4 regions of the Azoarcus sp. CIB genome follow, and region 3 is predicted to be linked to each of the others. Evidence: predicted binding sites of a transcription regulator. Region 3 holds the regulator's gene; each other region holds the start of a gene.
What was found. The regulator sigma-54, encoded in region 3, starts transcription at its own class of promoters, with help from an activator protein. The targets are predictions, from matches to a motif close to TGGCACGCTTNCTGCTNA.
Positions count from the first base shown of each region.

Region 1: the regulator sigma-54 is predicted to act here: its motif matches at 5,558-5,575, upstream of nifN (nitrogenase iron-molybdenum cofactor biosynthesis protein NifN).
Region 2: the regulator sigma-54 is predicted to act here: its motif matches at 4,606-4,623, upstream of AzCIB_RS04580 (bactofilin family protein).
Region 4: the regulator sigma-54 is predicted to act here: its motif matches at 3,784-3,801, upstream of AzCIB_RS21770 (TorF family putative porin).

Region 1 covers NZ_CP011072.1:774,947-782,607, forward strand. The annotation lists gene AzCIB_RS03400 (4Fe-4S dicluster domain-containing protein) at 536-733, shown strand; gene AzCIB_RS24390 (hypothetical protein) at 792-1,796, shown strand; gene AzCIB_RS03410 (SoxR reducing system RseC family protein) at 1,810-2,229, shown strand; gene AzCIB_RS03415 (nitrogen fixation protein NifQ) at 2,245-2,673, opposite strand; gene fdxB (ferredoxin III, nif-specific) at 2,675-2,971, opposite strand; gene AzCIB_RS03425 (CCE_0567 family metalloprotein) at 3,009-3,200, opposite strand; gene AzCIB_RS03430 (NifX-associated nitrogen fixation protein) at 3,222-3,695, opposite strand; gene nifX (nitrogen fixation protein NifX) at 3,688-4,116, opposite strand; gene nifN (nitrogenase iron-molybdenum cofactor biosynthesis protein NifN) at 4,139-5,527, opposite strand; gene AzCIB_RS03445 (response regulator) at 5,976-7,661, shown strand, end outside.
Region 2 covers NZ_CP011072.1:1,031,591-1,039,251, reverse strand. The annotation lists gene AzCIB_RS04605 (CBS domain-containing protein) at 1-24, opposite strand, end outside; gene AzCIB_RS04600 (RNA pyrophosphohydrolase) at 275-805, opposite strand; gene AzCIB_RS04595 (proline--tRNA ligase) at 1,024-2,772, shown strand; gene AzCIB_RS04590 (lytic transglycosylase domain-containing protein) at 2,793-3,437, shown strand; gene AzCIB_RS04585 (PilZ domain-containing protein) at 3,468-3,833, shown strand; gene AzCIB_RS04580 (bactofilin family protein) at 3,898-4,545, opposite strand; gene AzCIB_RS04575 (sensor histidine kinase) at 4,878-6,281, shown strand; gene AzCIB_RS04570 (hypothetical protein) at 6,271-6,915, shown strand; gene AzCIB_RS04565 (sigma 54-interacting transcriptional regulator) at 6,912-7,661, shown strand, end outside.
Region 3 covers NZ_CP011072.1:4,742,877-4,750,537, reverse strand. The annotation lists gene hprK (HPr(Ser) kinase/phosphatase) at 1-19, opposite strand, end outside; gene ptsN (PTS IIA-like nitrogen regulatory protein PtsN) at 1-473, opposite strand, end outside; gene hpf (ribosome hibernation-promoting factor, HPF/YfiA family) at 610-936, opposite strand; gene AzCIB_RS21300 (RNA polymerase factor sigma-54) at 966-2,411, opposite strand; gene lptB (LPS export ABC transporter ATP-binding protein) at 2,430-3,152, opposite strand; gene recX (recombination regulator RecX) at 3,139-3,588, opposite strand; gene recA (recombinase RecA) at 3,606-4,640, opposite strand; gene AzCIB_RS21280 (nicotinamide-nucleotide amidohydrolase family protein) at 4,726-5,205, opposite strand; gene AzCIB_RS21275 (phosphatidylglycerophosphatase A family protein) at 5,210-5,689, opposite strand; gene thiL (thiamine-phosphate kinase) at 5,711-6,670, opposite strand; gene AzCIB_RS21265 (flagellar assembly protein A) at 6,853-7,661, shown strand, end outside.
Region 4 covers NZ_CP011072.1:4,846,541-4,854,201, forward strand. The annotation lists gene AzCIB_RS21750 (aminotransferase class I/II-fold pyridoxal phosphate-dependent enzyme) at 1-198, opposite strand, end outside; gene AzCIB_RS21755 (multidrug effflux MFS transporter) at 385-1,578, opposite strand; gene AzCIB_RS21760 (YifB family Mg chelatase-like AAA ATPase) at 1,643-3,142, opposite strand; gene AzCIB_RS21765 (accessory factor UbiK family protein) at 3,255-3,518, opposite strand; gene AzCIB_RS21770 (TorF family putative porin) at 3,848-4,591, shown strand; gene glnK (P-II family nitrogen regulator) at 4,642-4,980, shown strand; gene AzCIB_RS21780 (ammonium transporter) at 4,992-6,449, shown strand; gene AzCIB_RS21785 (rhodanese-like domain-containing protein) at 6,628-7,074, shown strand; gene AzCIB_RS21790 (methyl-accepting chemotaxis protein) at 7,137-7,661, shown strand, end outside.

The DNA.
Region 1 (7,661 bases), 1.3 Mb from region 3:
GCAGCAGCGCGCCTTCGACGGCAGGTCCCCGTTGCGCCCGCGAGCTTCGTCAGGTCGGCGTCGATGTCGCCGTTCCAGTCGAGCGGGTAGAAGGGGCCGATGTCGTCCTCGGGCGTGGGGCGCAGGGTGGCGGCGCCGGCCGGGAGGGCGGTGGCGGTCAGCCCGAGCGGCAGGAAGGGGAGGCCGCCCAGCCAGCGCAGGAGGTGGCGGCGCAGCGTGCCGCGGGTCGTGGCGGGGCCGTGGGGGCGGGAAGGGGCGTGCATCGTGTCGTCCTGTTGAAGGCGGGCAAATGTTCGATGGCTTTCATGTCCGCGGGTTCCGTACTACGTGGCGCGTCGCATGTCACAAACCCGACATTCGCGACGCGGCATGTCAAGGCTGCGATTGGCCGTGTTGTTATTTGTTTTCAGTGGCTTGGGTCGGTAGGCCGGTCTTGGCACCGTCCTTGCGATAAGTCCCGTGAGCCTCCCGCGCCGTCGTTGTCGCGACGGCGCGGGGAATCGGATCCCATCCACCCGTCCTGAAGGAGCCCACCATGGCCATGAAGATCATCGCCGATGAATGCACCGCCTGCGGCGACTGCAAGCCCGCCTGTCCGACCAAGTCGATCACCGAGAAGGGCGGCGTCTTCCGCATCACCGTCGACACCTGTACGGAATGCGACGGCGACGCGGATTCGCCGCAATGCCTGGCGGTGTGTCCGGCCGGCGAGAATTGCATCGTCTATCTGTGATGCGCGTGCAAACCGCTGCCGGGCGCGCGTCGTCCGGCCATCCGGGAACGAGGCCCGCATGAATGCGCCCACTGCCTGGGGCGAGCGCTGCCGCCAGCTTGCCGAGCCCGTCGTCGAAGCCTGCTCCGTGACCCCCGCGGCCGCAGGGCCGGCGGCGCTCGCCCACGAGATCCGCAAGCACCTGCCCGACTGGCCGTTCCGCGAGGTGCTGTGCCGCGGCGGCTGGTACCGGCTGGGGGGCGTGATCGACGCGGATGGCGTGCGCGTTTCCGACAATCTCGAGCAATGGGCCGTCGCGGAACTGGAGGCACGCGACGGCGAGCTCGGCGCGATGCTGGAGGACTATGCGGGCTCGACGCTACGCGCGACCCACCTGCGTGGTCGCACGCACTACTTCGCCGCCGCGACGCCGGGGCGCGCGAGCACGGACTTCGTCCAGCTGGAGGTCGAGGAGTTGCAGGAAACCTGGGCGTCGCCGCTGTTCCGCGACGACGCTGCGCCCGGGACGCTGGACGAGCTGATCGATGCGCCCTGCGGCGGCGAGGCGTGCTCGGGTGAGCATGGGCCGCGCTGCGGCACGCCGGTCGAGGCCGCGCATTACCGCTTCCGCCGCCTCACGCACGTCGGCGACCTGCTCGCGCGCATGCGCACGCAGGCGCTCGAGCCGCAGCCCATCCACCGCTTCGTCGCGGACTGGGACGCCTCCAGCGCAGGGCCGGCGACCGCCTTCTGCAACCACTGGGCGATCGCGCTGCGCGAGCATCTGGACCGCTTCCGGCAGACCATCGTGCGTGCGACGCCGATCTCGGCGCTGACCGGCGAGGCGCCGCGCTTCGGTGCGCGCGAGGGCGCGAGCGGGCTGTCGCTGCATGCGGCGCTGCTCGCGTTCGATCGCGCCGTCGGTTATCCGATGGCGTGGTATTTCGCCATGCTCGCCGGCAAGGCGGTGGGGCACTGGGTACCGGCCGCGGTCGCGTCCGACGCGGCGGCGGGTTTTTCCTATCTTCCCGAACGCGATCTCGCGGTGCTGCGGCAGTGGCTGCACCGGCCCTACGCGTTCTGATCGGGGGGCGACGATGTCCGATGCGGTGATGCACGACGGCGTGGTCCGGTCGGTCGAGGGGGGCAAGGCCCTCGTCGCGGTGCCGGTGCAGGGCTGTTCGAGCTGCGGCGAACGCAGCCGCTGCGGGGTCGGCAAGCTCGCGGGCGGCGGCAAGCTGTCGCTCGTGACGGTGCCCGTCGGCGAGAGCGACGGCCTCGCGCCGGGCGATGCGGTGACGCTCGCGGCCGACCCGGACGCGATCAACCGTGCGGCACTCCTCGGCTACCTGTTGCCGGCGCTGCTGATCGTCGTCGGTGCGATCGGCGGGGACCGGCTCGCGCACACCGACGTCGCCGCGGTGCTCGGCGCGTTCGGCGGTCTCGTGCTGGGCGTGCTGGTCACGCGGATGTTCCGCGCCGCGTCGGTGCAGCTTGAGGTGCTGCGGCGCGGCTGAGCGGGAGAACGACGGTCAGGCGAAAGCGAGCAGCGGCAACTCCTCGCTGCCGAAGCATTCGCCGTGGTGCGCACACACGCCGCAGGACGGCGCGCGGCAGGCGCTGATGCCGACCTCTTCGCACAGCTGCTTGTAAAAGAACTTCTTCCAGCGCATGCCGTTCACGTTGCGCCCGGCGAGGCGCGGGAAATGCTCGTGCAGCAGCGCCGACAGCTCGGCGCGCGCGGGCAGGCCGAGGTCGTGCCACAGGTGGTCCTCGCCCATGCAGGCGCGCGCGACGCATTCGGCCAGCGCGACCACGTCGGCGCTGCGCCCCGCGGCGCCCTGCAGCAGCAGGCGGCGCACGTCCTCGTATTCGTCGTGGCGCGCGCCGCTGGCGAACATGCTGCCGCCGGGCTTCCAGCGCGCGTCCGTCATCGCGAGCCAAGCGGCAGCGGGGCGCATGTCACATCGCCTTCGGCGCATACGAGATGCAGCGGCGCGCACAGTTGTTGTTGCAGGACTCGCAGCCGACGCAGTTCTCCGGGTGTGCGATGTGCATCACCTTCTTCTCGCACTCCTCGTCCTCGTCCTCGATCGCGAACATCTCGCCCTCGTCGTCGACGGCCATCAGCTGCAGCACCTCGCGCGCACAGGTCTTGAAGCAACGGCCGCAGCCGATGCAGCGCTCCTGATTGATCGCGGCGATGAAGTTGGGCGTCCAGGCGACGCCCGAGGGCAGGGTGACGGTGAAGTGGGACATGGCTGCTCCGTAAAAAGGTTCGGTCGGGATCCGGCGTTCAGCCCGCTGCGGCCAGCCGGGCGCGCGCTTCGGTGAGCTTCGCGTAGGCCTCGAAGGTCTTCTGCGCCTGCTCGGGGATGCGCTCCCAGCCGATCGGCAACTCTTCGGACAGGTCGTGCAGATCCATCTTCGCCTGCGTGGCCTGCGCGTTGAGCTTCTTCACCAGTGCCTTCAATTCGTCGCTCGTCATCGCCATCCTCCTCGAAATGCCTCAGAAATTCGCCACTTCGGGGAAGCGGCCGATGAGGCCGGCCGCCTCGTCGACGATGCGGTCGCCGGCTTCGGCGAGCGCCTGCAGCGTGTCGAAGCCGAAGCGGTGGATGTCGCGGTGGTATTTCGAGAACACGATCAGGCGTCCCGTCGTCAGCATCGCGCGGCCGAAACCTTCGTGGTTGAGCTTGATCGTCGGGGATGCGATCAGCCCCGTGCGGCGCTCGATCGCGAGGCCGGCGGCGTTGTAGAACAGATCCACCCGCGCCATCACCTCCGGGCCCGGGTCGTCGATGATCGAGATCTGCTTGCGCGCGGCCTTGTCGACGACGAAGGGCTTGAGGATCTCGGCATCGCTCTTGTGCTCGCGCCGTCCGAAGGTGTCCTGGGCGCGGATCAGCTTGACCAGCTCCGCGAGGAAGGGCGATGCGGCGATGACGATGGCCGCCTCATCCGGTGCGAGGGTGTCAGACATGTTCGGCCTCGCTCGCGGCGTCTTGCTCCGCATCGAAATCGAAGCTGCGCTCGCGGCCCTTCAGCAGCACCTTGCGCAGCCACGGCGGCGGTGTGCCCTTGAGCACCTCCTGCAGGCGCTCGATGATGTTCGCGATCGGCTGCGCGGACGCCACCTTCACCGGATGCACGCGCAGGTTCACGACCTTGGCCGCGGCCGAGCCGCCGATCGCCGCGACATACAGCATCGCGCAGTCGCGCACCGCGTCGAGCTTGGGCACGAGCTTGTCCTCGGTGCCGTCCTCGGCGAGATCGCCGGCGAACTCGACGACTTCGACCAGCCGGCTCGCGTCCGGCTGCACTTCGTAGATCGCGATCTTCTTCGCCCAGCCGAAGTGGGCGTCGACGTCGATCAGGTTTTCCGTTGCAAAGGCGACTTTCATGCCGAGTTCTCCCAGGGACGAGTCAGTGACCAGCGTGAGCCGGCGCATCCACGGCCGGCGCGGGGCCGGTTCGGTGGAGGTCGGGCCGGATGCTGGCGGGGGTGACGTGCTGTTCATGCGCGTGCAGTTGCTCCATGAAGACATTGCCCACCTCGAAGATCAGATCGCGCGTGCCGCGATAGCCGACAGTGACCTTGTGTGCGACGCCGAGCCGGTCGAAGGTCGGCAGGCCGGCGCGCCAGAAGGGGATGCCCAGCCGCGCCGCAGCCTGGCGGCCGTGCGAATGCGTGACCAGCAGGTCGCAGCCGGCGGCGTGCTCCTCGAAGTCGCCCAGGTCGCCGATGCGCACCGTCTCCGCAGCGACGCGCGCGAGCACCGGGGCGTCCTGCGGCGCGATCGCGCAGGTCACCTGTGCGCCCATGTCGGCGAAGAAGTGCGACAGCGCGAACAGCAGGTCCGGCTCCGCGGCGATCGCGACCTTCTGCTCGCCGAAGTAGAAATGCCCGTCGAGCATCGCGTCCTGCAGTTGGCTGCGCCGGCGGCGGTATTTCATCGGCACGTCCTGTTCGGACAGATCCGACAGCAGCGCGATGAAGGCGTCGCAGGCGGCGAGCCCGGACAGGCGCTCGAACACGCGGAAGGGCACGCCGGCCTTCTTCTCCAGCAGCGCTGCGGCCGGGCGCATCTGCTCTCCGATCGCGATCGTGATCGCCGAGGCGCCCATGCGCTTCACGTCCTCCAGGCGCGTGCCGCCCAGCGTGTGCGGCAGGAAGGTCTCCGGGATGTGGCCGTCGAGCGAGCCCGAGAGGTCCGGCAGCACGATGGGCGTGAGGCCGAAGGCTTCGACCGTCTCGCGGATCTCCTCGATGTCGCCCGGCGTGAGATGGCAGCCCGCGAGGATGTTCACCTGCCACGGCGTGCGCACCTTCGTCGGCGGCACCAGTGCGTCGACCATGGCAGTGACGGCCTTCGCCCAGCCGTCGGAAAAGCCGCCGACGAAATCCGGCGTCGTCGCGAACACCACCTCCGTGTCGGCGAGTTCCGGATGCTTCTCGCGGATCAGCTTCAGGAAGCCCGCGACGTCGTCGCCCTTGGCCTCCGTGATGCCGGTCGAGCACAGCCCGATCAACGCCGGGTTCGCGCGCTTCTTGATGTTGAGCAGCGCCTGCTCGATGTTCTCCAGGCCGCCGAGGATGGTCGTGACCTCGTTCATCGCGGTCGTCTGCAGCGGGATGGTCTCGCGGAAGTGGCGCACGAACAGCACCAGCCCGAAGGCCGTGCAGCCCTGCGAGCCGTGCAGCAGCGGCAGCGCGCGGTCCATGCCGAGGAAGGCGAGCGCGGCGCCGATCGGGGCGCTCATCTTCAGCGGGTTCGTCGTGCAGGCTTTCCTGCCGGGAATGATCGTGGCCATGATGCGTGCTCGAAAGGGTACGAGCACTGCACAGCAGGAACGGTGCCAGCGGTGCATTCTCAGTAAAAACAGGCACATGGCCGCGGCGCACCGGCGTGCGAACGGCGCTTTGGCTGATGTCCGACACGAACGTGTCGCAAGCGCCACAAATCCCGCGTAGCGCGAGTGCAGATCGATCCCGGCGGCAATCCCGCACGGCAATAGAGGCCGCGCGCGGTATGATGACGCCCGGCTGGAGTCGTGCGTCGACGCCTCGTCCGCAGGCAGTCGCACACGAGTTCGGGCGCGCCCGGCAGGTATGTCCGGGAACCCGACATTCAGGACACGAGGAGCGCAGGATGCCCGTTTTCCAGGAGCCGCTTACGCGATTTGCCTCTTGCGGCGCATTTTCTCCCGACCTCAGCGGGACCGCCGCGCGATGGTCTCTCGACCGTGGAGCGCACACGAGATGAAGTACCGTCGGGTCGCAGCCCGCACGGCCGAACTGGCCGCGGTCAGCGCCTCGCTGCGCGAAGCCAATGCCGAGCAGCAGGCGATCTTCGACACCGCGACCTCGGGCATCGCGCTCATCAAGGACCGCGTGCTCGTCCGCGGCAACCGGCGCCTGCACGAGATGTTCGGCTGGCCGCCGGGCGAACTCGTCGGCCAGCGCACGGCGGTCTGGTATCCCGACGAGGCCGCGCACGCGGCGGGCGGCGAACCGGTGTATGCCGCGATCTGGCGCGGCGAGTCGCACCGGCGCGAGCAGCAGCTCATGCGCCGCGACGGCTCGCTGTTCTGGGCGCGCCTGACCGGCACCGCGGTGGAACCGTCGGACCGCAGCAAGGGCTCCGTGTGGGTCATCGACGACATCTCCGCCGAGTTCGAAGCCATCGAGCGGATGGAGAAGGCCCGCGCGCTCGCCGAGGATGCCGCACGCATCAAGTCGGATTTCCTCGCCAACATGAGCCACGAGATCCGCACGCCGATGAACGCCATCATCGGCATGACCTACCTCGCGCTGCGCACGCAGCTCGACGCTCGTCAGCGCGACTACCTCGAGAAGATCCAGGCGTCCAGCCAGCACCTGCTCGGCATCATCAACGACGTGCTCGACTTCTCCAAGATCGAGGCCGGCAAGCTCATCATCGAGCGCATCGACTTCGACCTCGAGAAGACCGTTGCAGACGTCGGCGCCCAGATCGTCGAGAAGACCAACGCGAAGGCGCTCGAACTGGTCATCGACGTCGCGGCGGACGTGCCGGCCAGCCTCGTCGGCGACCCCCTGCGCATCAGCCAGATCCTGCTCAACTACGCCAACAACGCGGTCAAGTTCACCGACCGTGGCGAGATCGTCCTGCGCATCCGGCGCGAGCAGTTCGTGGACGGCGACGTCGTGCTGCGCTTCGAAGTGCGCGACACCGGCATCGGCATCGATGACGAACTGCGCGACCGCCTGTTCCGCAGCTTCGAACAGGCGGACACCTCGACCACGCGCAAGTACGGCGGCACCGGGCTGGGGCTCGCGATCAGCAAGCGGCTCGCCGGCATGATGGGCGGCAGCGTCGGCGTCGACAGCCAGCCCGGCGCCGGTTCGACCTTCTGGTTCACCTGCCGCCTCGGCATCGGCCGCTCCGAGGGACACCTGCTGATGCCCGCCCCGGACCTGCGCGGCCTGCGCGCCCTGGTCGCCGACGACAACCTCAGTTCGCGCGAGGTGCTCGCCGAGATGATGCGCTGCATGACCTTCCATGTGCACACCGTGGACTGCGGTCGCGCAGCGGTCGCCGAAGTCGAGCGCGCGGCGCACGCCGGCGAACCCTACGACATCGTCCTGATCGACTGGCAGATGCCCGAGCTCGACGGCGTGGCCGCCGCGCGCGCGATCGGCCAGCTCGGCCTGCCGCGGCTGCCCGTGCGCATCGTCGTCACCGCCTACGGGCGCGAGGATGTCGCGCGCGCGGCCGTGGGTGCCGGCGTCGACGACATCCTGCTCAAGCCGGTCACCGCCTCCGCGCTGTTCGACACCGCGATCCGGCTGCTCGACGGCGCCCTGCGTCCGGCCAGGCCGCACGCCGCCGCTGGCGAAGCGCCGGCCGACCTCGCCGCGATCCGCGGTGCCCGGCTGCTGCTCGTCGAAGACAACGAACTCAAC
Region 2 (7,661 bases), 1.5 Mb from region 3:
AAGCGGTTCGAATTCCCGGTTCATGAGCACCTCCCATTGCAGACGATGGCGTGGAGGGGCGCATGACTGCCTTGCGGACTTCGCATCGAGACTCTTCACGCGCGCCCCGCGAACGGCGCCGTCGATGCGCACGCCGCAGCCGGTCGGAAACCGGCATAAGGGCTTCGACCGGCCGCCCGTTCAACGGTTCAGCAGCAGGCAGGCAGAAACAAAAAAACGCCGCCACGATGCGTTCGGAAGATCCGGTTGCGTCGCGGCGGCGTCGATGCCGTGTTCAGGGCTCGCGCGCTTCCGCGGCGGCCCGGTAGGCTTCAGGCAGGTCTCCGGGACGGACCCGGAACAGGTTTTTCGCCAACTCCAACAGTGCGTGCTGATACACCTGCCGCTTGAACTCTATGACAGCTTCCAGCGGCACCCAATACTCGCTCCAGCGCCAGGCATCGAACTCCGGATGATTGCTGGCTCGCAGGCAGACGTCGGAATCACGGCCGACCAGCCGCAGGAGAAACCAGATCTGTTTCTGACCGCGGTAGGTGTTGCGCCATTCCCTCTTTATCCAGTGTTTCGGAACGTCATACCTCAACCAGCCGCGCGTGCGGCCAAGAATCTTCACATGCTCGGGGCGCAGACCCACTTCTTCGAAGAGTTCCCGAAACATCGCCTGCTCGGGAGATTCCCCGTGCTTGATGCCCCCCTGCGGGAACTGCCAGGAATGTTCGCGAATCCGTTTGCCCCAGAACACCTCGTTGCGCGCGTTGACCAGAACGATGCCGACGTTCGGGCGATAGCCTTCACGGTCGAGCATGATCAAACCTTCAATTCATGAGAGTTGTAGCAATTTTTTCACACTTACCCTGCCTTGGAAAGGCGCGACCCGTGGCATGTTCCCGTTTTCGAAGTGCTTCTTGGCGCGCGGGGGCCGGAAATTGCAGCAACCCAGAATGTGCAGCACGGCGCACACCCGACACGCACGCGACCGGCTAGAATCAGTGGTTTGCCCAACCGACTACCGCGGACTCAAGAATGCGTGCCAGCCAGTATTTCATCTCCACCCTCAAGGAAGCTCCCGCCGACGCCGAGGTCGTCAGCCAGAAGCTGATGCTGCGTGCGGGCTTCATCCGCAAGGTTGCCGCCGGCATCTACAGCTACCTGCCGATCGGCCTGCGCGTGATCCGCAAGGTCGAGGAGATCGTGCGCGAGGAGATGAACCGCGCCGGTGCCCTCGAACTGATGATGCCGATGGTGCAACCCTCCGAGCTGTGGGCCGAGACCGGCCGCTGGGAGAAGATGGGCGAGGAGATGCTGCGCTTCAAGGATCGTCACGAGCGCGACTTCGCGCTGCAGCCGACCTCCGAGGAGGTGGTGACCGACATCGCGCGCCAGGAGCTGAAGAGCTACCGCCAGCTGCCGAAGAATTTCTACCAGATCCAGACCAAGTTCCGCGACGAGCGACGTCCGCGCTTCGGCGTGATGCGCGGACGCGAGTTCACGATGAAGGACGCGTACTCCTTCGACCGCAACATGGACGCCGCGGGCCGCAGCTACGACGCGATGTTCGCGGCGTACTGCCGCATCTTCGACCGCCTGGGCCTGACCTACCGTGCCGTCGCGGCCGACACCGGCGCGATCGGCGGCGACCGCTCGCACGAGTTTCAGGTGATCGCGGACACCGGCGAGGACGCGATCGTCTATTGCCCGGATTCGGACTACGCCGCGAACATCGAGCTGGCCGAGGCGCTGCCGCTGCTGGCGTCGCGCGCGGCGCCGACGCACGGGCTGGAGAAGACGCCGACCCCGGGCGCGGCGACCTGCGCGGACGTCGCGAAGCTGCTCGGCCTGCCGCTCGCGACGACGGTGAAATCGCTGGTGCTCGCGACCGACGACGTCGATGACAAGGGCCAGCCTGCCGGCGTGACGGTGTGGCTGCTGCTGGTACGCGGCGACCACGGGCTGAACGAGGTCAAGGCGAGCAAGGTCGAGGGCCTCAAGGCAGGCTTCCGCTTCGCGACCGAGGCCGAGATCCACGAGCATTTCGGCTGCAAGCCGGGTTACCTCGGGCCGATCGGCATGAAGAAGCCGGTGAAGGTGGTCGCCGACCGCACGGTGGCGAACATGTCCGACTTCATCTGCGGCGCCAATGATGAGGACTACCACTACACCGGCGCGAACTGGGGCCGCGACCTGCCCGAACCCGACCTCGTTGCCGACCTGCGCAACGTGGTCGAGGGCGACCCGAGCCCGGACGGCAAGGGGCGCCTCGCGATCCAGCGCGGCATCGAGGTGGGCCACGTGTTCTACCTCGGCACGAAGTACTCAAAGGCGATGAACGCGACCTTCCTCGACGAGGACGGCAAGCCCAAGCATTTCGAAATGGGCTGCTACGGCATCGGCGTGACGCGCATCCTGGGCGCTGCGATCGAGCAGAACAACGACGCGCGCGGCATCATCTGGCCGGACGCGCTCGCGCCCTTCCGCATCGTGGTGTGCCCGGTGGGCTGGGGCAAGTCGGAAGGGGTGCGCACGGAGGCATTGAAGCTCTACGAAGGGCTGCTTGCCGCGGGCGTGGATGCGATCCTCGACGACCGCGACGAGCGCCCGGGCGTGATGTTCGCCGACTGGGAGCTGATCGGCGTGCCGCATCGCGTGGTGATCGGCGAACGCGGGCTAAAGGAAGGCATGGCCGAATACCAGGGCCGGCGCGAGACGGAGGCGACCAAGGTGGCGATCGGCGATCTTGCCGGTTTCGTCGCGGCGAAGCTGCGGGGCCAATGACTTTCGGCTATAACGGACGCATGACACGCACGCTCCGCACGCTGCTGCGCGCCGCGCTGACAGCCGCTTTGGCGTTCAGCGGCGGTGCGTCGGCCGGCAACCAGATCTACGAGCCGATGGCGGCGAGCGTACGGGCCGCGCTGCATGCGGCGGTGAGCGATGCCGGGGCGCCGGAGCTGCTGATCGCCGATGCGGGCGAGCGTACGCGCTGGCTGGGCGAAATGTCGCGCCGCCTGGAGAAGCGCATCCCGGACCGCGCCTATCGCGAGGACCTGCTGACTTCGGTGCATTACGAGGCGACCCGAGCGGGGCTCGACCCGCAGCTCGTCCTCGGCCTGATCCAGGTCGAGAGCGGTTTCCGCAAGTACGCGGTGTCGAGCGCCGGCGCACGCGGCTACATGCAGGTGATGCCGTTCTGGATCAAGACGATAGGCGGGGCCGAAGACAACCTTTTTCACCTGCGCACGAACCTGCGTTACGGCTGCACGATCCTGCGCCACTACGTCGACGTCGAGAAAGGCGACCTGTTCCGGGCGCTAGGGCGCTACAACGGGAGCCTTGGCCGCGCCGAGTATCCGAACATGGTGCGCGCGGCGTGGGAGCGCCACTGGAGCTATCAGCCACTGACGCTCGCCGTGACGGAGGCACGCGGCCAGGCGAACTGAGCCACCCAATCTTCAGACTCGGGAACGAACATGGAACACCGACTGTTTCGCCGCCGCTCGATCTCGATTTCGTTTCGCGTGTATGACGCGGAAACGGGCAAATTCATCGGGCGCATCGGCGACATCAGCAAGGGCGGCCTGCTCGTGTACGGCCCCAGCAAACTGCTGACGGGCCAACTGTACCGCCTGCGCATCGACCTGCCCGACGATCACGGCAAAGGCCGCAGCGTCCTATTGCCGGCCAAGGCGATGTGGTCGGGCTACGATACCAACCCGGAATTTTGCAGCACGGGTTTCCGCCTGTTCGAGCTGGACCGCCCGGAGAACGAGGCGGCACTGAAGTCGATGCTGTCGCGCTTCACCGTCGGCTTCGAAGACGAAGACGGCGACAGTTGAAGGACGACCGGCAGCCGGCCTCGTCGGAGGTTGGCTGCCGGTTCCCGGACCGCAGAAAAATCGCTCAGGCGCCGACGGCGACCTTCACGTTGGGCTCGTCGCGCCCGACCGCGCGAACGGTTTCACGTCCGGTATCCCTGGCGTCCTTGGCAGTGGCCAGCGACTGAACGTCACCGGAAATCTCGCCGCCTTCCTCAATCAGGATCTTGCCGTAGCGGATCTTGCCGCTGACCCGGCCGGTCGAGTGGATGATCAGCTGGCTGCGGGCGGTCAGCTCGCCTTCGAAACGGCCGCGCACTTCCGCGACGTCGATGCCGACGGTGCCGGCGAACGAGCCGTTTTCGGCGATGCGGATCACGCGGCTATCCATCGTCGCCTCGACACGACCTTCGACGACCAGGGTGTCGCAATCGAGGATCTCGGCGCCCTTCAGCTTGACGTCGGGCCCGACGATCAGGCGGCTGCCGGTGTCCTGGGGTGTGTCGTCGATCGCGGCGGCTGCGAGGCTCGCGGACGCAAGCGCCTTGTCGTCAGCGGCCGGAGAGGAGTCGCTGGACGATGCCGGCAGTTCCGTAGAACTGCGCGACAGGCTTGCGCCAGAGGACGCCGCCCCCGTGGTCAGACTGCCCGACGGAGACCGCATTGTGCCGTTGTTGCTGCGCGAAGCCGGGGTATCTGGAACCTTGGGGAACAGGGCGGGTTTGTTGAACATGGTCTCTCCTTGAATCCATAAACGTTTCCGGGCCGACGATCATCGCCCCCGTAGGCCGCCTGAGCATTTGCCATGCCATGAATTCAAGCCATTGAATTTACTGTATTTCTTCTAAGGCAACGGAAATTCTGGCGGAACAGGCGCGAATTCTGTCGCCGTGCGGCGACAGCTCCTGCGAGAGGAATACTCATCCCGTTGTTTTCGTTGATTTTTCGTGCGTCGCCGGGAGACGACACGGAAATCGTTCGGAAACACCGCCTTGCACTTGCTTACGACGCAGGCGCCCGGCCGCCACCTACACTGTCGCGCTGGTTTACGAAGATCCTCCAGCCATGTCGCGCCTTTCCTTCAGTCATTCGCTGCTTGCCAGCTTCCTGCTCGTTGCGGCGATCCTGGGCGCCACCGCGCTGGGGGGACTGATCACGCTGGAGGAATTCGCAACACGGCACCGCGAAAGCGTCGGCGATGCGCTGAAGTACTCCAGCGCGGTGCAGCAGTTGGGTGAACGCAGTGTCGACATGGAGCGTAGCGCGCGCCAGTTTCTCGTGCTCAAGGATCCGCTGCTGCGCGAGCGCTTCGAGCAGGCGCGGGGCGAGTCGCTGGTGGCGCTGCAGACGATTGCCGCGCTGCGTGCGCCGAGCGTGAGTGCGCTGGTCGAGGAGTGGCGTGCCGCAGCCGACGCGGCCGGAGCGACCCTTGCAGAGGGCGGTCCGGCGGAATCGGCCACCGTCGCGTTGAGCCGGATGCCGCCGCTGAACGAGCAGCTCGCCGGCGAGGTACAGGCGCAGCTCGGCCACCAGAGCCAGGCCTTGCTTGAACAGCTCGACGCGAACCGCGGGCGGCTGGCTTGGCATGTGCTGGCCGCGATCATCGCTGCCAGCACCTTCGCGGCGCTCACGGGCTGGTGGCTGCTGCGCCCGATCAACCGCCTCGAGGCCGCGATTGAGGCGCTGGGCGAGAGCCGCTTCGACGAGCAGGTGGCGATCCCCGGCCCGGCCGACCTGCGCCGCGTCGGCCGCCGTCTGGACTGGTTGCGCCTGCGGCTGGCGGATTTCGAGGCGAACCGCAGCCGCGTGCTGCGTCATGTATCGCATGAGCTGAAGACGCCGCTCGCCTCGGTGCGCGAAGGGATTGCGCTGCTGGAAGACGGTGTGGTCGGAGAGTTGAGCGGCGAACAGCGCGAGGTGGTTGCGATCCTGCAACACAACACGCATGCGCTGCAGGAGCGCATCGAGGATCTGCTCGGTTACAACGCCGCGGTGTTTTACGCCCGCAACCTGCGCCGGCGCCCGGTGATGCTGCGCGCGCTGGCCGAATCGGTGATCGCCGAACAGCAGCTGCCGATCCAGACCCGCAATCTGAAGGTCGCGCTGCACGGCGATCCGCCACCGTTCAGTGCGGACCCCGACAAATTGCGCATCGTGCTGGCGAACCTGCTCGCGAACGCGGTGTCCTTCAGCCCGCGCGACGGCGAGATCCGCGTGACGCTGAGCACGCACCCGGGCTGGGTGCGTATCGACTGCCTCGACCAGGGGCCGGGCGCCGCCGCAGAGGAGGCCGAACGCATCTTCGACCCATTCTTCCAGGGCTCCCGGCAGCCGGAAGAACCGCGCCACGGCAGCGGACTCGGCCTGTCGATCGTGCGCGAGTTCGTCGTTGCCCACGGCGGGCGCGTCGGGCTGCAACCGTCGGCAAGAGGCGCCTATTTCAGGATCGAACTTCCCAATGAGAGCTGACTTCAACCACGACCGGCCGCCCGTCTGCATCGCCGCATCGCGCTGCGAACGCTGGGCCGTCGCGGGCATTGCGCTGGCGCTTGCGGCGGCCCTGGCCGGCTGCGCGACCGTACGCAGCGCAACGGCGGAGCTGCCCGAGCTGCCGCAGCTGCCGCCCCTGCTCAGCAACGGCAATACGCCGGTGCGCAACGCCCTCGCCTACCACGAAACGATACGCGGCATGAACGCCGCCGAACTCGCGCGCGAACGCTCGGCGCTGTCCGGCGCCGGCACTGCCCCGCTCGTGCAGATGAAGCAGGCCATGCTGCTGAGCCATCCGCAGGGGAACAACAACCTGCAGCGCGCGCAGTCCTTGCTGGAGGCGATCAACGCTGCCGAGAAACCGGACGCCGTGGCGCTGCAACCGCTCGCCCGCCTGCTGGCCGAGCAGTTGCAGGAACGCGTGCGCCTGGAGAACACCGCGGATCGCCTTACGCAGCAGCTCGAACGCACCGGACAGCAGCTCAAGGATGCTCAGAAGCAGAGCGACCAGCTTCAGGAGAAGCTCGACGCATTGACCGAAATCGAACGCACGCTGCCGGCGCGCCCGTCCACGCCGACGCCGTCACCACGGGAAAGGAGAAGCGAAAAATGAGGATGAGCCCTTCCACGACAGGCGCGGCGAAGACGACGCAGGACGGCGCCCACCTGCTGGTCGTCGACGACGATGCCGATCTGCTGCGGCTGCTGTCGATGCGCCTGCGCGCGAGCGGTTATCGCGTCAGCACGGCCGAAAGCGCCGAGGCCGCGCTGGCCTGCCTGGCCGTCGAACGCTTTGGTCTGGTGTTGAGCGACGTGCGCCTGCCCGATCGCGACGGGCTGGTGCTGTTCGAGGAGATCCGCCAGACCTGGCCGGCGCTGCCGGTGATCTTGCTGACCGCCCACGGCACGATCCCGGATGCAGTGGAGGCAACCTCGCGCGGCGTGTTCGGTTATCTGACCAAACCGTTCGACAGCAAGGCCCTGCTCGGCAAGATCGCGCAGGCGCTGCAGATCGGCGGCACGCCCCACGCTTGCGAGGAGGGCACGGCGGCCACGGGCTGGCGCGACGCGATCATCAGCCACAGCAGCCGCATGGCGACGGTGCTGGATGAGGCCCAGCTCGTGGCCGCTTCGGACGCGAGCGTGCTGATACGCGGCGACAGCGGCACCGGCAAGGAGCTGTTGGCGCGCGCGATCCACGACGCCAGCCCGCGCGCGGCCCATCCCTTCATCGCGATCAACTGCGGTGCGATTCCCGAACAATTGCTCGAATCCGAACTCTTCGGCCATGTGAAGGGCGCCTTCACCGGTGCAGCAAGCTCGCACACGGGCCTGTTCCAAGCCGCGAATGGCGGCACG
Region 3 (7,661 bases):
CGACGCTGGTCTGCCGCATGCGGACCCCAGGAGGCGAACAGCGAATGGATTGCCGCGGTGTCGGGCGCGTTCTGCAACTGGTCGCGGAAGTCGCGGTCGCTGAACATCTGCGCGAGCTCGGACAGCAATTGCAGGTGGGTTTCGTTGGCCTGTTCGGGCACCAGCAGCACGAACAGCATCGTGACGGGGCGGCCGTCGGGAGCGTCGAATTGCACCGGGGCGGACAGGCGCAAGAAGGCGCCGGCGGCTTCCTTCAGGCCCTTGATGCGGCCGTGCGGAATCGCGATGCCCTGGCCCAGCCCGGTCGAGCCGAGGCGCTCGCGCGAAAAAAGGCTGTCGAAGACGACGCTGCGGGCGATGCTCTGGTTGTTTTCGAACAGGAGTCCGGCTTGTTCGAAGACGCGCTTCTTGCTGCTGGCGTCCAGATCGATGACCACGTTCGAGGGGGGCAGGAGTTCGGCGATGAGGCTCATGCGAATCACCACCTGCACGACACGGGCCGTGCCGCTGCCGGTTGGGTGCGGGAGGAGGCTCGGAGTGTGCTGCAGGCGCGGGTTGAAAACGCGCGAATTATAAACACACCCCGGACCCCCGGCGCGAATTAAAGAATCACAGCTCGGTCGGCTGCTGGTGCTTCAGCGTGTCGTGGCCGTGGTCGTAGTTCTTGTCCTTGTACTTGAGGACCTGGCGGTCGAGCTTGTCCGTCATGCTGTCGATCGCGGCGTACATGTCGCCGTCCTCGCTCTCGACGAAGATGTCCTTGCCGCGCACGTGCAGCGTGACTTCCGCCTTCTGCCGCAGCTTCTCCACCGACAGAATCACGCTGACGCTGGTCACGTTGTCGAAGTGGCGGATGACGCGATCAAGCTTGGTGTTGACGTACTCGCGGATCGCGGGGGTGACTTCGACGTGATGTCCGGTGATGGTGAGATTCATGATGTTTCCTCGTATTGTCAGATCGTCTTTCAGATCGCTTTGCGCAGGCTGACCGGCGGGATATTGAGTGACTCGCGGTACTTCGCGATCGTCCTGCGTGCCACCACGATACCCTGCTGGCCCAACAATTCGGCAATTTTCGCGTCGGACAGGGGCTTCTTCCTGTCTTCGGCCTCCACCAGCTGGCGAATCAGCGCTCGAATCGCCGTGGAAGATGCCGCCCCACCGGTGTCGGTGGCAACGTGGCTGCCGAAAAAGTACTTCAGCTCAAACACGCCGCGCGGTGTGGCCATGAATTTCTGCGTCGTGACTCGCGAGACCGTCGACTCGTGCAGCTCAAGCTGGTCCGCGATTTCCCTCAACGTCAGAGGTCGCATCGCCACATCGCCATAATCGAAGAACTGCCGCTGCTGGTCAACGATCGCCTGGGAAACCCGCAGGATAGTGTCGAAACGTTGTTGCACATTCTTGATCAGCCAGCGCGCTTCCTGTAGCTGGCTGGTGAGCGCGCCGCCCGATCCCCGGTTCTGCTGCAGGATGCTGGCGTACAGGGAATTGATGCGCAGCTTGGGCATCGCCTCGGGGTTGAGCGTGACCGTCCAGCGGTTGCGCACTTTGCGCACGACGACGTCGGGCAGGATGTAGCGCGTCTCCTGCACCGAGTGCTGTGAGCCCGGATGCGGGTCGAGGCGGCAGATCAGCGCGTGCGCGGCGCGCAGCGCGTCGTCGTCGCAGCCGGTGGCGCGCTTGATGCGCAGGAAGTTGCGCTCGGCGAGCAGGTCGAGGTGTTCGTCGACGATCTTCAGTGCGAGGTCGCGCGTCGGGCAGGACGGCATCGCCCTGAGCTGCAGGCTCAGGCATTCCTGCGGCGTGCGCGCGCCGATGCCGGCCGGGTCGAGGTTCTGCACGTGGTGCAGCGCGATCGTGAGGTCGTCGAGGTCGTATTCGAGTTCCGGCGGCAGCAGCGGCAGCAGTTCATCGAGCGACTGGTTGAGGTAGCCGTCCTCGTCGAGCGCCTCCATGATGAAGCGCACCAGCGCGCGGTCGCGATCGGAGAGCGGCGACAGGCTCACCTGCTGGTCGAGGTGGTCGCGCAGGCTGGTGCCGGCGGCCTGCAGTTCCTGGAAGTCGGTGTCGTCGTCATCGTTGCGGTTCGACGAGCCGCTGCCCGCGTTCGACCACTCGCCGGCCTCGTCGAAGTTTGCCGGCTCGGCCTCGTTACGCGTCTCCTCGCTCGGTGCGGGGGTGTCGGACTGGCTGCCGGACTCGGTCGTGCCCGGCGAAACCTGTGCGACGCTCGGAGAAAAGTCGCTGCCGTCGCCGTCCTCGCGCTCGAGCATGGGGTTCTCGAGGAGGAAGCGTTCCAGCTCCTGGTTCAGCTCCAGCGTCGACAGCTGCAGCAGTTTGATCGATTGCTGCAGCTGCGGCGTCAGCGTGAGGTGCTGCGAGATCTTGAGCTGGAGTGACGGTTTCATGGGACTACGCTGGCTGGATCAGAGGCGGAAATGCTCGCCGAGATAGACGCGGCGAACCTGTTCGTTGGCGACGATCTCGTCGGGCCGTCCACTCGCGAGCACGCGGCCTTCGCTGATGATGTAGGCGCGGTTGCAGATGCCGAGCGTCTCGCGCACGTTGTGGTCGGTGATCAGTACGCCGATGCCGCGGTCGCGCAGGAAGCGGATGATCTTCTGGATGTCGAGCACCGCGATCGGGTCGACGCCGGCGAAGGGCTCGTCGAGCAGGATCAGGCGCGGGTCGGTCGCCAGCGCGCGGGCGATCTCGCAGCGGCGCCGCTCGCCGCCCGACAGCGACACGGCGGTGTTGTCGCGCAGGTGGGCGATGCCCAGCTCCTCGAGCAGTTCCTCGAGGCGCGCGTCGACGCGTTCGCTGTTCAGGCCCTGCAGCTCCAGCACCGCGCGGATGTTCTCGGCGACGGTGAGCTTGCGGAACACGCTCATTTCCTGCGGCAGGTAGGACAGGCCGAGGCGCGCGCGCGCGTGCACCGGTAGGTGCGTGAGCTCGGCGTCGTCGAGGCGGATGTCGCCGCCGTCGGCGCGCACGAGGCCCACGATCATGTAGAAACAGGTGGTCTTGCCGGCGCCGTTGGGGCCCAGCAGACCGACCACCTCGCCGCTGCCGACTTCGAAGCCGACATCGTGGACGACGGTGCGGGCCTTGTAGCGCTTCTGCAGTCCGGCGACCTTAAGCAGACTCATCGGGGTTCTCTTTCAATATCTTGCGGATCACGTCGGTGCCAAAGCCGCGGCCTTGCAGGAATCTCGCCTGACGCGCCCACTCGCGCACGTCGGCCGGCGCGGCGTCGAACTTGCCGCGCCACACGGCGCGTGCGCGGTCGACGTCGTCCTCGACCGTCTCGGCATCGAGCGCCGCGTCTATCGTGTCGCGCCCGACGCCGCGCTGGGCGAGCTCACGCCGCAGGCGCGCGGTGCCGAAGCGGGCGGCCTTGCTGCGCACCCAGGCTTCGGCAAAGCGGTGGTCGCTGAGCAGGCCGAGTTCGGTGATGCGGTCGAGCACGTCGTCGATCTCCTCGGCGGAGCCGTGCGGGCCGAGCTTGCGGGCCAACTCGGCGCGCGAGTGCTCGCGACGCGCGAGGTGCCGCAATGCGCGTTCCCGCAGGCTCGTCACCGGCATGATCGCGGGAAGGGGCGTCAGGCCGCCTCGGCTGCCGGCTGCGCGGGTTCGGCCGGCAGTTCCTTGAGGCCGACCGCGACCCGCACCTTGTTCTCGATCTCGCGTGCGAGGGCCGGATTGCCGCGCAGGAACTCGCGCGTGTTGTCCTTGCCCTGGCCGATCTTGTCGCCCTGGTACGAGTACCAGGCGCCCGACTTGTCGACGATCTTCTTGTCCACGCCGAGGTCGATGATCTCGCCTTCGCGCGAGATGCCCTCTCCGTACAGGATGTCGAAGTGCGCTTCCTTGAACGGGGGCGCGACCTTGTTCTTGACGACCTTGCAGCGGGTTTCGGAGCCGACGACCTCGTCGCCCTTCTTGATCGCGCCGGTGCGGCGGATGTCGAGGCGCACGGAGGCGTAGAACTTCAGCGCGTTGCCGCCGGTGGTGGTTTCGGGGTTGCCGAACATCACGCCAATCTTCATGCGGATCTGGTTGATGAAGATCACCAGCGTGTTGGTGCGCTTGATGTTGGCGGTGAGCTTGCGCAGCGCCTGGCTCATCAGGCGGGCCTGCAGGCCGGGCAGCTGGTCGCCCATCTCACCTTCGATTTCGGCCTTCGGCGTCAGGGCCGCGACCGAGTCGATGACGACAATGTCGACGCCGCCCGAGCGCACCAGCATGTCGGAGATCTCGAGCGCCTGCTCGCCGGTGTCGGGCTGCGAGATCAGCAGGTCGGTGATGTTCACGCCGAGCTTCTCGGCGTAGCCGACGTCGAGTGCGTGCTCGGCGTCGATGAAGGCTGCGGTGCCGCCGAGCTTCTGCATCTCGGCGATGACCTGCAGGGTCAGCGTGGTCTTGCCGGACGATTCCGGTCCGTAGATTTCGACGACGCGGCCGCGCGGCAGGCCGCCGAGGCCGAGCGCGATGTCGAGCCCGAGCGAGCCGGTCGAGACCGTCTGGATGTCCTTCTCGACGTTGCCGTCGCCCATCCGCATGATCGAACCCTTGCCGAACTGCTTCTCGATCTGCGAGAGCGCGGCGGCGAGGGCCTTGGCCTTGTTGTCGTCCATGTCCTGTCCTTTCAAAACGTTGGGGAATTATGGCACAGAGATTGCTGGCGTGTTGCAGGTCGCCTGTGCGGTGATCCAAAAATGATTATGTCATCAGTCCGGCGAGCGCGCGGATGACCGCCTGGCGCCGGATTTCGGTGCGGTCGCCGGCGAAGCGGACGGTCTCGCTGTGGACCTCGCCGTCGCGCTCGCCCCATGCGAAGCACACCATCCCGACCGGCTTGGCGGCGGTGCCTCCGCCCGGGCCGGCGACGCCGGAAACCGCGAGGGCAAAGCGTGCGCGGCTGTGCGCGAGGGTGCCGGCGACCAGTTCGCGCACCGTTTCCTCGCTGACGGCGCCGTGGCCGGCGAGTGTTGCGGCGGCGACGCCGAGGAGTTCCTGTTTGGCCTCGTTGGAATAGGTCACGAAGCCGCGGTCGAACCAGCGGGAGCTGCCGGCGGTGGCGGTCACGGTCTGCGCGACCCAGCCGCCGGTGCAGGATTCCGCGCAGGCAAGGGTCGCGCCGCGCGCGGCGAGCCAGTCGCCGACCCGGCGCGACAGGGCGTGCAGTTCTTCGTCGATCATCGGCTCACCCCAGGAAGTGTTTCAGCACCGCGAGCGCCAGGATCGCGTAGCCGGCGGCGATCAGGTCGTCGAGCATCACGCCGAAGCCGCCGCCGACGTGGCTGTCGGCCCAGCGGATGGGCTGCGGCTTGACGATGTCGAAGAAGCGGAAAAGCACGAAGGCGGCCGCCTGCCACGCCAGTCCGGGCGGGGCGAAGAACAGCACGAGCCAGAACGCGACGATCTCGTCCCACACGATCGCGCCGTGGTCGGATGCGCCGAGGGCGCGGCCGGTGCGGTCGGCCGCGATGATGCCGGCGACGAAGAAGCTCGCGAGCAGGGCGAGGAACACGAATTCGGAGATCGGCGCACGCAGTAGCGGGTAGAGCAGCCACGCGGCGAGGGTGCCGGCGGTGCCCGGCGCGCGCGGGGACAGGCCGGAGCCGAAGCCGAGCGAGATGAAGTGCGCGGGGTGGCTCAGGAGCAGGCGGACGGTGGGGCGCATGGGTGGGCTTCGGTGCGTGGGTCAGGCGAAATGGTCGTAGCCGGCATGAGCGGTCGCGTGCTCGCGGCCGTCGGTCTCGCGCAGTACGAGTTCGCCGGCGGTCGCGGTGATCGTGCCGATGCGCGACAGCGCCAGCCCGTGCCCGTGCGAGAGTGCGGCGAGGCGCTCGCGTTGCGACGGTGCTGCCGTGAACAGGAGTTCGTAGTCGTCGCCGCCCGACAGCAGGCAGCGTCGGGCGAGGGCCGCGTCGGCCCCGCAGGCGCGCAGGGCGGCAAGGGGCAGTGCGGCGACGTCGACGCGTGCACCGCGGCCGGAACATTCGAGGATGTGGCCGAGGTCGCCGAGCAGCCCGTCGGAGACGTCGAGCATCGCGCTGGCGATGCCGCGCAGGGCCTGCCCGAACGCGACGCGCGGCTGTGGGCGGTGCAGGGCGGCGAGGCAAGTGCGCGCAGCCTCCGCGCCGAGCGCGACTTCGCCGCGCAGGTGCGCGAGACCGAGCGCCGCGTGGCCGGGCGCGCCGGTGATCCACAGGTCGTCGCCGGTGCGCGCGCCGCTGCGCGTGATGGCGGCCCCGGCAGGGACTTCGCCGAAGATGGTCACGCACAGGTTCAAGGGGCCACGTGTGGTGTCCCCACCCGCAAGATCGACGCCGAACGCGTCGGCGCAGGCGAAGAAACCGCGGGCGAAGGCCTCGATCCACGCGTCGTCGGCTTTGGGTAGCGACAGCGCGAGCACGGCCCAGCGCGGTTCGGCGCCCATCGCGGCGAGATCGGAGACGTTCACCGCGAGGGTCTTCCAGCCGAGTGCCTCAGGGTCGGCATCGGGGAAGAAGTGGGTGCCGGCGACCAGCATGTCGGTGGATACGGCGAGTTGCATGCCCGCTCGCGGCGCGAGCAATGCCGCGTCGTCGCCGACCGACAGCGTCGTGTGATGCGCGGGGCGGGTGAAATGGCGGCGGATGAGGTCGAACTCGGAGGACATGGGCGGCGTGGCGCGGTTGATCGCGCGCAAGCTTACCGCAGTCGCGGCGGCTGCGACCAACGGCGCCGGAACGCGGAACGCCCACGCCGCGCGCGGACAGGTAAGATGAAAACAAATATTGCAGGCAGGGAGGCGGGATGGTCGCCGATGTGGACGAATCTCGGCGGGAAGGAGGCGAACCGTTGCCGGGCTTCATCGTCCGCGACGACGGCGGGCTGTCGGTCGAACTGTCGCTGCTGGACGGGTCGGCGGAATTCCGCGCGTGGGTGGATCAGGCGTTCATTCGCGGCATCTGTTTCCGGGAGCTCGATTACCCCGCCTTCGTGCGCATGGCCTTCGATTGCGAGGCGGGGCGCGTCGACGACGCCATCCAGGCATGTGCCGCCGCCGGGCGGCCGCCGCGCGTGCGCTTCGCCGCGGGCATGACCCACATCCTGCCGGTGCGCATCCCGCTTTATCGTGGACTCAAGATCTCGGGCGCCCGCGCCGAGTACCTGTTCGAGCCGGTGAGCATCGATTGCACGGTGCCGCGCACGGCCGCGGGCGGTTCGGCCGATGGTCCCGAGTTCGAGACGGTCACGCTGAAGACCCGCCTCGACTTCGACGAGTTCATCGCCCAGGCGTGGCTGAAGGGCCTGCGCTGCGGCATCGACGAATCAGCCGTGCGTGAGGCCATCGACAGCGAACGCACGGGCAGGGTCGTGATCGCCCACGCCGTTCCGCCTGGTGCCGGCCGCGATGCGGGCGTCGAGGAGCTCTCGGCGGGCATGCACCGCGACGACGCGCCCGGCCTGCTGCCGGATGGGCGCGTCGATCTCGCCCGCTTCCGCAACCGCTTTCCGCAGATCCGCGCGGGCGAGAAGCTGTTGCGCAAACTGCCGCTGGTGCTCGGCGATCCGGGCCGCGAACTCGACGGGCGGGCGGTGGCGCCCGCGCTGCCGAAGGATATCGACTTTGCCGCGCTCGCCGGTGCGGGTACCCGTGTCGAGAG
Region 4 (7,661 bases), 100 kb from region 3:
GCGCGAGATTCCCTGCTCGCAATGCATCAGCACCCGGTGTCCGGCGGCGACGCGGCCGGCGAGGAACGCGGCGGCCTCACGGATCGTCGCGGCGGGCAGCGCCACACGGTCGGCCACCGCCCGTCCCAGCTGCAGCGCCGCACCGTCGGCGGCGTCGGCACGGCTGCCCACGGCCAGCTGCGGCATCACGAAATCCATTCCATCGCCCCCCCGGCCACGCCTGCGAACATGTCGACATCATCGACACATGCGCTCAGGCGCGACACGGCAGGATCATGAAGCGGAGCTCATGATTTTCTGCAAATCCATCTCGTCATTATGGTTATGACCCTCCCGCCGGGCCTGCGTGCTGCCCCGCAGCACACGCATGCCTCGGCTCGCGTCTCAGCGCATGCAGCCGCCGGCGCGGCGGCACCACGCGACGAAGCCGATGCCGCCGAGCGTCAGGAAACCCGCCATGCCCGCCGCCAGCGTCAACGGCGAATGCCACAGCAGCGGCGCGAAGATGCCGGCGATCGTCGAATTGATGCCGACCTGCAGGAAGCTCTGGCAGCTCGACGCCAGCCCGCGGTGCGAGGGGAACAGCTCCAGCGCCAGCAACGTCATGCTCGGCATCGACAGGGCCATGCCGAAGGTGTACAGCACGATCGGCAACACCGACCACGGCAGGCCGGGCGGCAGCAGCGTTGCGACCAGCAGGTTGGCGAGCGCCGCGGTCGCCATGATCGTCATGCCGACCGCGACCGTGCGGCGCACGTGCCAGCGCCCGGCAACCCGCTCCGACAGCGCCGAGCCCGCGCTCATGCCGACCACCGCGGGCACGAACAGCCAGCCGAACTCCTGCGGGCCGAGTCCCAGGTGCTGCATCAGGAAGGCCGGCGCGGACAGCACGTAGAGGAAGAAACCGTTGAAGTTGAAGGCTGCCGCCGCACTGAGCAGCACGAAGGCGCCGCTGCCCAGCACCCGCCGATAGGCGCGGCCGAGCAGCACCGGATGCAGCGGATGGCGATGCCCCGGCGGCAGGGTCTCGGGCAGGAAGCGCCAGGTGAGGACGGCCAGCACGGCGCCCAAGAAGGCGAGGAAGAAGAAGATCGCGCGCCAGCCCGCCGCGGCCAGCAGCAGGCCGCCGATGATGGGCGCGATCGCCGGGGCGACGCCGAAGATCAGCATCACGCGCGACATCAGCCGCTGCGCATGCGCGCCGTCGAACAGATCGCGGATCACCGCGCGCCCGACCACCATGCCCGCACCGCCGACCATGCCCTGCAGCGCGCGACCCACCCACAGCCACTCGATCGACGGCGCCAGCGCGCACACCAGCGAGGCCAGCGCGAACAGCACGCTACCGGCGATGAGCACGTGCCGGCGCCCGAAGTGGTCGGCGAGCGCACCATGCCACAACACCATGAAGGCGAAGGTCGCCATGTAGGCGGTGAGCGTCTGCTGGATTTGCAGCGGCGAGGCGCCGAGCTCCGCCCCCATCGCGCCGAACGCAGGCAGGTAGGTGTCGATCGAAAACGGCCCGATGGCAGCGAGCGCCGCGAGGACAAACGCTAGCCAGGGCGAGGTGGCGGGCATCAGGGGGATCTCTGGGGTCGATGTTGTCCGTACCGGGCATCCCCCGAACGCCCTGGAGGCCGCGTCAGCGCGAGTCGAGGCCGCGCCGGTACTGGATCGCCTCGGCCAGATGCGCGGGACCGACGCGCTCGGCGCCGGCCAGGTCCGCGATCGTGCGGGCGACCTTCAGGATGCGATGATACCCGCGTGCGGACAGATTCAGCCGCCGGATCGCATGATCGAGCAGCGCCTTGCCCTGGTCGTCGGGCGCGCACAGCGTATCGACGCGGCCCGGCGCGAGATGGCTGTTCGCCCCGCCCTGGCGCCCGCGCTGCACCGCCCAGGCCTGCGCGACGCGCTCGCGCACGGTCGCGCTGGGTTCGCCCGCCGCCTGCCCGGTCATCTCGGCATGGTCGAGCAGCGGCACCTCGATGACGATGTCCATACGGTCGAGCAGCGGCCCCGACAGGCGTCCGCGATAACGCGCGACCTGATCCGGCGTGCAGCGGCAGCGTCCGCCCTTGTCGCCGGCGTGGCCGCAGGGACAGGGATTCATCGCCGCGACGAGCTGGAAGCGCGCCGGGAACTCGGTGCGCTGGCGTGCGCGCGACACCGTCACGGAGCCGGTTTCCAGCGGCTCGCGCAGCGCCTCGAGGACGCGGCGGTCGAACTCCGGAAGCTCGTCGAGGAAGAGCACGCCGCGGTGCGCAAGGCTGATTTCGCCGGGCCGCGGTGTCGTGCCGCCGCCGACGAGCGCCGGCGCAGAGGCCGAGTGGTGCGGCGCGCGGTACGGCCGACGGGCCCAGCGGCGGGCGTCGAAACCGCCTTCGAGCGACTGGATCGACGCACACTCGATCGCCTCGGCCTCGTCGAGCGGCGGCAGCAGGCCCGGAAGGCGGCGCGCGAGCATGGACTTGCCGGTCCCCGGCGGACCGAACATCAGCAGCGAATGCTGCCCGGCAGCCGCGACCTCGAGCGCGCGGCGGGCCTGCAGCTGCCCCTTCACCTCGGCCAGATCCGCTTCGTCGTCCCGCCCCTCGGCGACCGCCGGCGGCAGGCGCCGAGTGAGCGCCGTGTGGCTGTTGAGGTGTGCGCACACGGCAAGCAGGCTGGCGGCGGGCAGTACGCTAGCGCCGCGCGCGAGCGCCGCCTCGTCGGCGTTGGCGGCCGGCAGCACCAGCGCGCGACCGGTGCGACCGCTCTCCAGCGCCATCGCGAGGCCGCCGCGCACCGCGCGCAGGCTGCCGTCGAGCGAGAGTTCGCCGACGAACTCGTGCTTCGCGAGCCCCGCCGCATCCACCTGCCCCGATGCCACAAGGATCCCCAGCGCGATCGGCAGGTCGAAGCGCCCGCCCTCCTTGGGGAGGTCCGCGGGAGCGAGATTGACGGTGATGCGGCGTTGCGGGAATTCGAACTGCGAGGTCGCGATCGCGGCGCGCACGCGTTCGCGCGCCTCGCGGACTTCGGTGTCGGGCAGGCCGACCAGGTTGAATGCGGGCAGGCCGTTGGCGAGATGGACTTCCACCGTCACCTCGGGCGCGCCCATGCCTGCGAGCGCCCTGGTGCGTACGAGAGCCAGCGACATCGGTACCTCCGGAATGGACTGCGCTCAGTCTACCGGAGGCTCCGACAATGACGAAAGATTATCTACAAGACATCGATGCGACGCCGTGCGGCGCTCGGAGGGGCGTTGCCGCTCACTCGCCTTCGCGGTCGGCGCGGGCGCGCGCGAGTTCGGACTCCAGCGTGGCGACGCGGTCTTCCAGTTCGGCGAGCTTCTGGCGCGCGTGCGCGAGCACCTCGCGCTGCACGTCGAACTCCTCGCGCGTGACCAGATCGAGCTTGCCGAAGGCGCTGCCGAGCAGGGCCTTCGCGTTCTTTTCGAAATCCCGGGCGGGATTGCTGGCGGCGAGTTCGGACAGCTTGGCGCCGATGTCATCGAGGAAGCGGGGGCCTGCCATGAAGTTACCTCTGGGGCGAAAACAAAGGGGAAAAGTCTAGCACGGGCGCGGGTTCCGGAACGGACGGACACCCGCTCCGCCCCATTGCGGTGAGCGCTCTGCCCACCCGGCGCGTCACGCACCACGAAATTGGCTATAACGCACCATGACGGTGCATTCGACGGCCGAGCGCTCTGCTGCATGTGCACAAAAACGCCCGAAAAACCCTTTCTGAACGCCTTTTTCTCACATACAAACAGTTACTTACGACAACAACCGAAGGACTTGGCACGCCGCGTGCAAAGGAGGACTTGCCAGCAATCAAACACCAACCATCAAGGAGCAACATCATGCACAAGCGCATCCTCGCCCTTGCCGTCGCCGCAGCCCTTCCGCTGATCGCCTCCGGCACGGCCGCCGCCGGCGACAGCCCGATCGCCGCGAACGTCGCCCTCGTGTCCGATTATGCCTACCGCGGCATCAGCCAGACCGACGAGAAGCCGGCGCTGCAGGGCGGTTTCGATTATGCGCATGCGAGCGGCCTGTACGTCGGCGTGTGGGGGTCGAACGTGTCGTGGCTGAGCGACCTTGAGCGCGGCACCGGCGAAAACTCCGGCAACAGCCTCGAACTGGACGTCTACGGCGGCTACAAGGGCACGATCGGCGACATCGGCTACGACGTCGGCCTGCTGCAGTACGTCTATCCGGGCGAGTTCGACTCGGGCTGGCGCAACACCATCGGCCTGAAGCACCCGAACACGCAGGAAGGCTACCTCGGCCTGTCGTGGCAGTTCCTGTCCTTCAAGTACTCGAACTCCTTCACCAACCTGTTCGGCGCGCCGGACTCCAAGGGCAGCCAGTACTTCGACCTGTCGGCCGCCTACGAGGTGATCCCGGGCACGACGCTGAACGCCCACTACGGCCACCAGATGATCGCCGGCCCGGTCGAGTCCTACTCCGACTGGAAGGTCGGCGTCAGCCAAGCCGTCGCGGGCGTGACGCTGGGCCTGCACTACGTCGACACCAACATGAAGGACAAGAGCGACTTCGACGCCGACGGCCGCTACGTCGTGAGCGTCAGCAAGACCTTCTGAGCCTGCAACGCCGCGGGGCTCCGGCCCCGCAAGACTGAAAGGAAACCATCATGAAATTCGTCACCGCCATCATCAAGCCCTTCAAGCTCGACGAAGTGCGCGAGGCCCTCTCGGCGATCGGCGTGCAGGGCATCACCGTCACCGAGGTCAAGGGCTTCGGCCGCCAGAAGGGTCACACCGAGCTGTACCGCGGCGCCGAGTACGTCGTCGATTTCCTGCCCAAGGTGAAGATCGAAGCCGCCGTGCGCACCGAGTTGCTCGAACAGGTGATCGAAGCGATCGAGAAATCCGCCGCGACCGGCAAGATCGGCGACGGCAAGATCTTCGTCTTCGACCTCGAGCAGGCCATCCGCATCCGCACCGGCGAAACGGGCACCGACGCGCTGTAAGGGAGAACACCATGAAAAAACTGTTTGCCATACTGTTTGCGGTGCTCGCGCTCGGCTTCGCCGGGCTCGCCAGCGCCGAGGATGCCCCGGCTGCGGCCGAGGCCGTCACTGCGATCGCCGACGCGGCTGCTGCCGCCCCCGCGGCCGCGGCGCCCGCCCCCACGGTCAACAAGGGCGACACCGCGTGGATGCTGACCTCCACCGCGCTCGTCGCCTTCATGGTGATCCCGGGCCTCGCGCTGTTCTACGGCGGCCTGGTGCGCTCGAAGAACATGCTATCGGTGCTGATGCAGGTCTTCGTGATCTTCTCGCTGATGATCGTGCTGTGGTTCGTCTACGGCTACAGCCTCGCCTTCACCGAGGGCAACGCGTTCATCGGCGGCTTGTCGAAGGCCTTCCTCAGCGGGGTGACGGTCGATTCGATGGCCGCGACCTTCAGCAAGGGCGTCGCGATCCCCGAGTTCGCCTACATCATCTTCCAGGCGACCTTCGCGGCGATCACCCCGGCGCTGATCGTCGGAGCCTTCGCCGAGCGCATGAAGTTCTCCGCGGTGCTGCTGTTCATGGTGCTGTGGTTCACCTTCTCCTACCTGCCGATGGCCCACATGGTGTGGTACTGGGCGGGCCCGGATGCCTACATCGACGCCGCTGCGGGTGAAGCCGCCGCCGCGACCGCGGGCTTCCTGTTCCAGAAGGGCGCGCTCGACTTCGCCGGCGGTACCGTGGTGCACATCAACGCCGCCGTCGCCGGCCTGGTCGGTGCCTTCATGATCGGCAAGCGCATCGGCTACGGCCGCGAATCGATGGCCCCGCACTCGCTGACGCTGACGATGGTCGGTGCCTCGATGCTGTGGATCGGCTGGTTCGGCTTCAACGCCGGCTCCAACCTCGAAGCCAACGGCCTCACCGCGCTGGCCTTCCTCAACACGATGGTCGCGGCCGGCATGGCGGCGATGTCGTGGATGACCGCGGAATGGCTGATGAAGGGCAAGCCCTCACTGCTGGGTGCGGCTTCGGGTGCGGTGTCGGGTCTGGTTGCGATCACCCCGGCCTGCGGCTGGGTCGGCCCGATGGGCGCGATGGTGATCGGCCTGCTGTCAGGCGTGATCTGCCTGTGGGGCGTGAATGGCCTCAAGCGCATGCTCGGCGCCGACGACGCGCTCGACGTGTTCGGCGTGCATGGCGTGGGCGGCATCCTCGGCGCGATCCTCACCGGTGTGTTCGCCAACCCGGACCTCGGCGGCGTCGGCGTGTATGACTACGTCGCCAACGCGGTGGCCCCGTTCTCGACCTCCGCGCAGGTCACCAGCCAGGTCTGGGGCGTGGTCGTCGCGATCCTGTGGTCGGGCGTCGTGTCCGTGGTCGCCTACAAGATCGTCGATGTGCTGATCGGCCTGCGCGTGCCGGAAGAAGAAGAGCGCGAAGGCCTCGACATCACCGCCCACGGCGAGACCGCCTACCACGTCTGAACATCTCCGGATCGATCCCTCGTCCGGTGCTGCAGCGGGCGCCCCTTCGGGGGCGCCCGTTTTCGTTCACGCGGCCGCGCAGCAGGGCGAGGCAAAACATCACCACTAAGTCGAAATAGGTATTACTATTCGAATATGCATGATTGCTTACTTTTTCTTACACACGCCGAGGGATTTCATGATTCGCATCCTGTCACGCATCGCCGCCGCCACGCTGTTCTCCTTCACTGCCCTTGCTGCACACGCCGTCGACAACCCGACCAGCCTGGCCGGGGCAACCGTCGTGACTCCGGAGCAAGCGCGCGATCTGCAGTCGAAGGGCGCAGTGGTCATCGACGCCCGTTCGGCGGCCGAATACGCTGAAGGGCATATCGACGGCGCCATCAACGTACCCTACAAGGAAAAGAGCGAGAAGAAGCCGGACTTCGACGCCGCGGCCGACAGCGTCGACCTCGGCAAGCTGCCCGGGAACAAGGCTCAGCCCATCGTGACCTACTGCAACGGCCACGACTGCTGGAAGAGCTACAAGCTGTCGATTGCCGCCATGAAGGCCGGCCACACCAAAGTCAACTGGCTGCGCGACGGCCTGCCGGGCTGGAAGGCGAAGGGCCTGCCGGTCAAGTAATTCGCTCCACTGCAGTAACTGAGGCTGCGCGCCACGCGCAGCCTTTTTTTTGAGGAATACCGATGCGCCCGACATTTTCGCTGAAGGCAAAACTTTATGCCCTGGCGGCCTTTGCCCTCGTGATGATCGTCGCCATAGCGGCCATGCAGTTCTATGGCAACGCGTCCTCCACCGAAGCGCTGCGCCGGGTGTATGAAGAGAACGTCATCCCGCTGCGCAAGATCCAGACAGTGAGCGACCAGCTCGGCGAGGTGCGCTTCCGCATCGCCGGCGTCATTACCGACCAGATGCCTGCTCCGGGCTCGCGCCGCCACCTCGCGGAAGTGCGCGAGGCACTGCCCCAGTTGTGGTCCGAGTACCGCCAGATGTCCGCGACCGGCGCAGACGAAACGGACGAACTCGCGCTGACCGGAAAAGTCGAACAGGGCCTCGCGACCCTGCCCGGACTTTTCGCCAAGCTCGATGCGGCCTACTCGGCGAGCAACGACAAGGAACTGCTCACAGCCATCCTCGAGGACGACTGGCCGCCCGTCATCACCAGCGTCTCCAAGCCCCTCGCGGAACTCATCGCCCTGCGCACGCAGGAG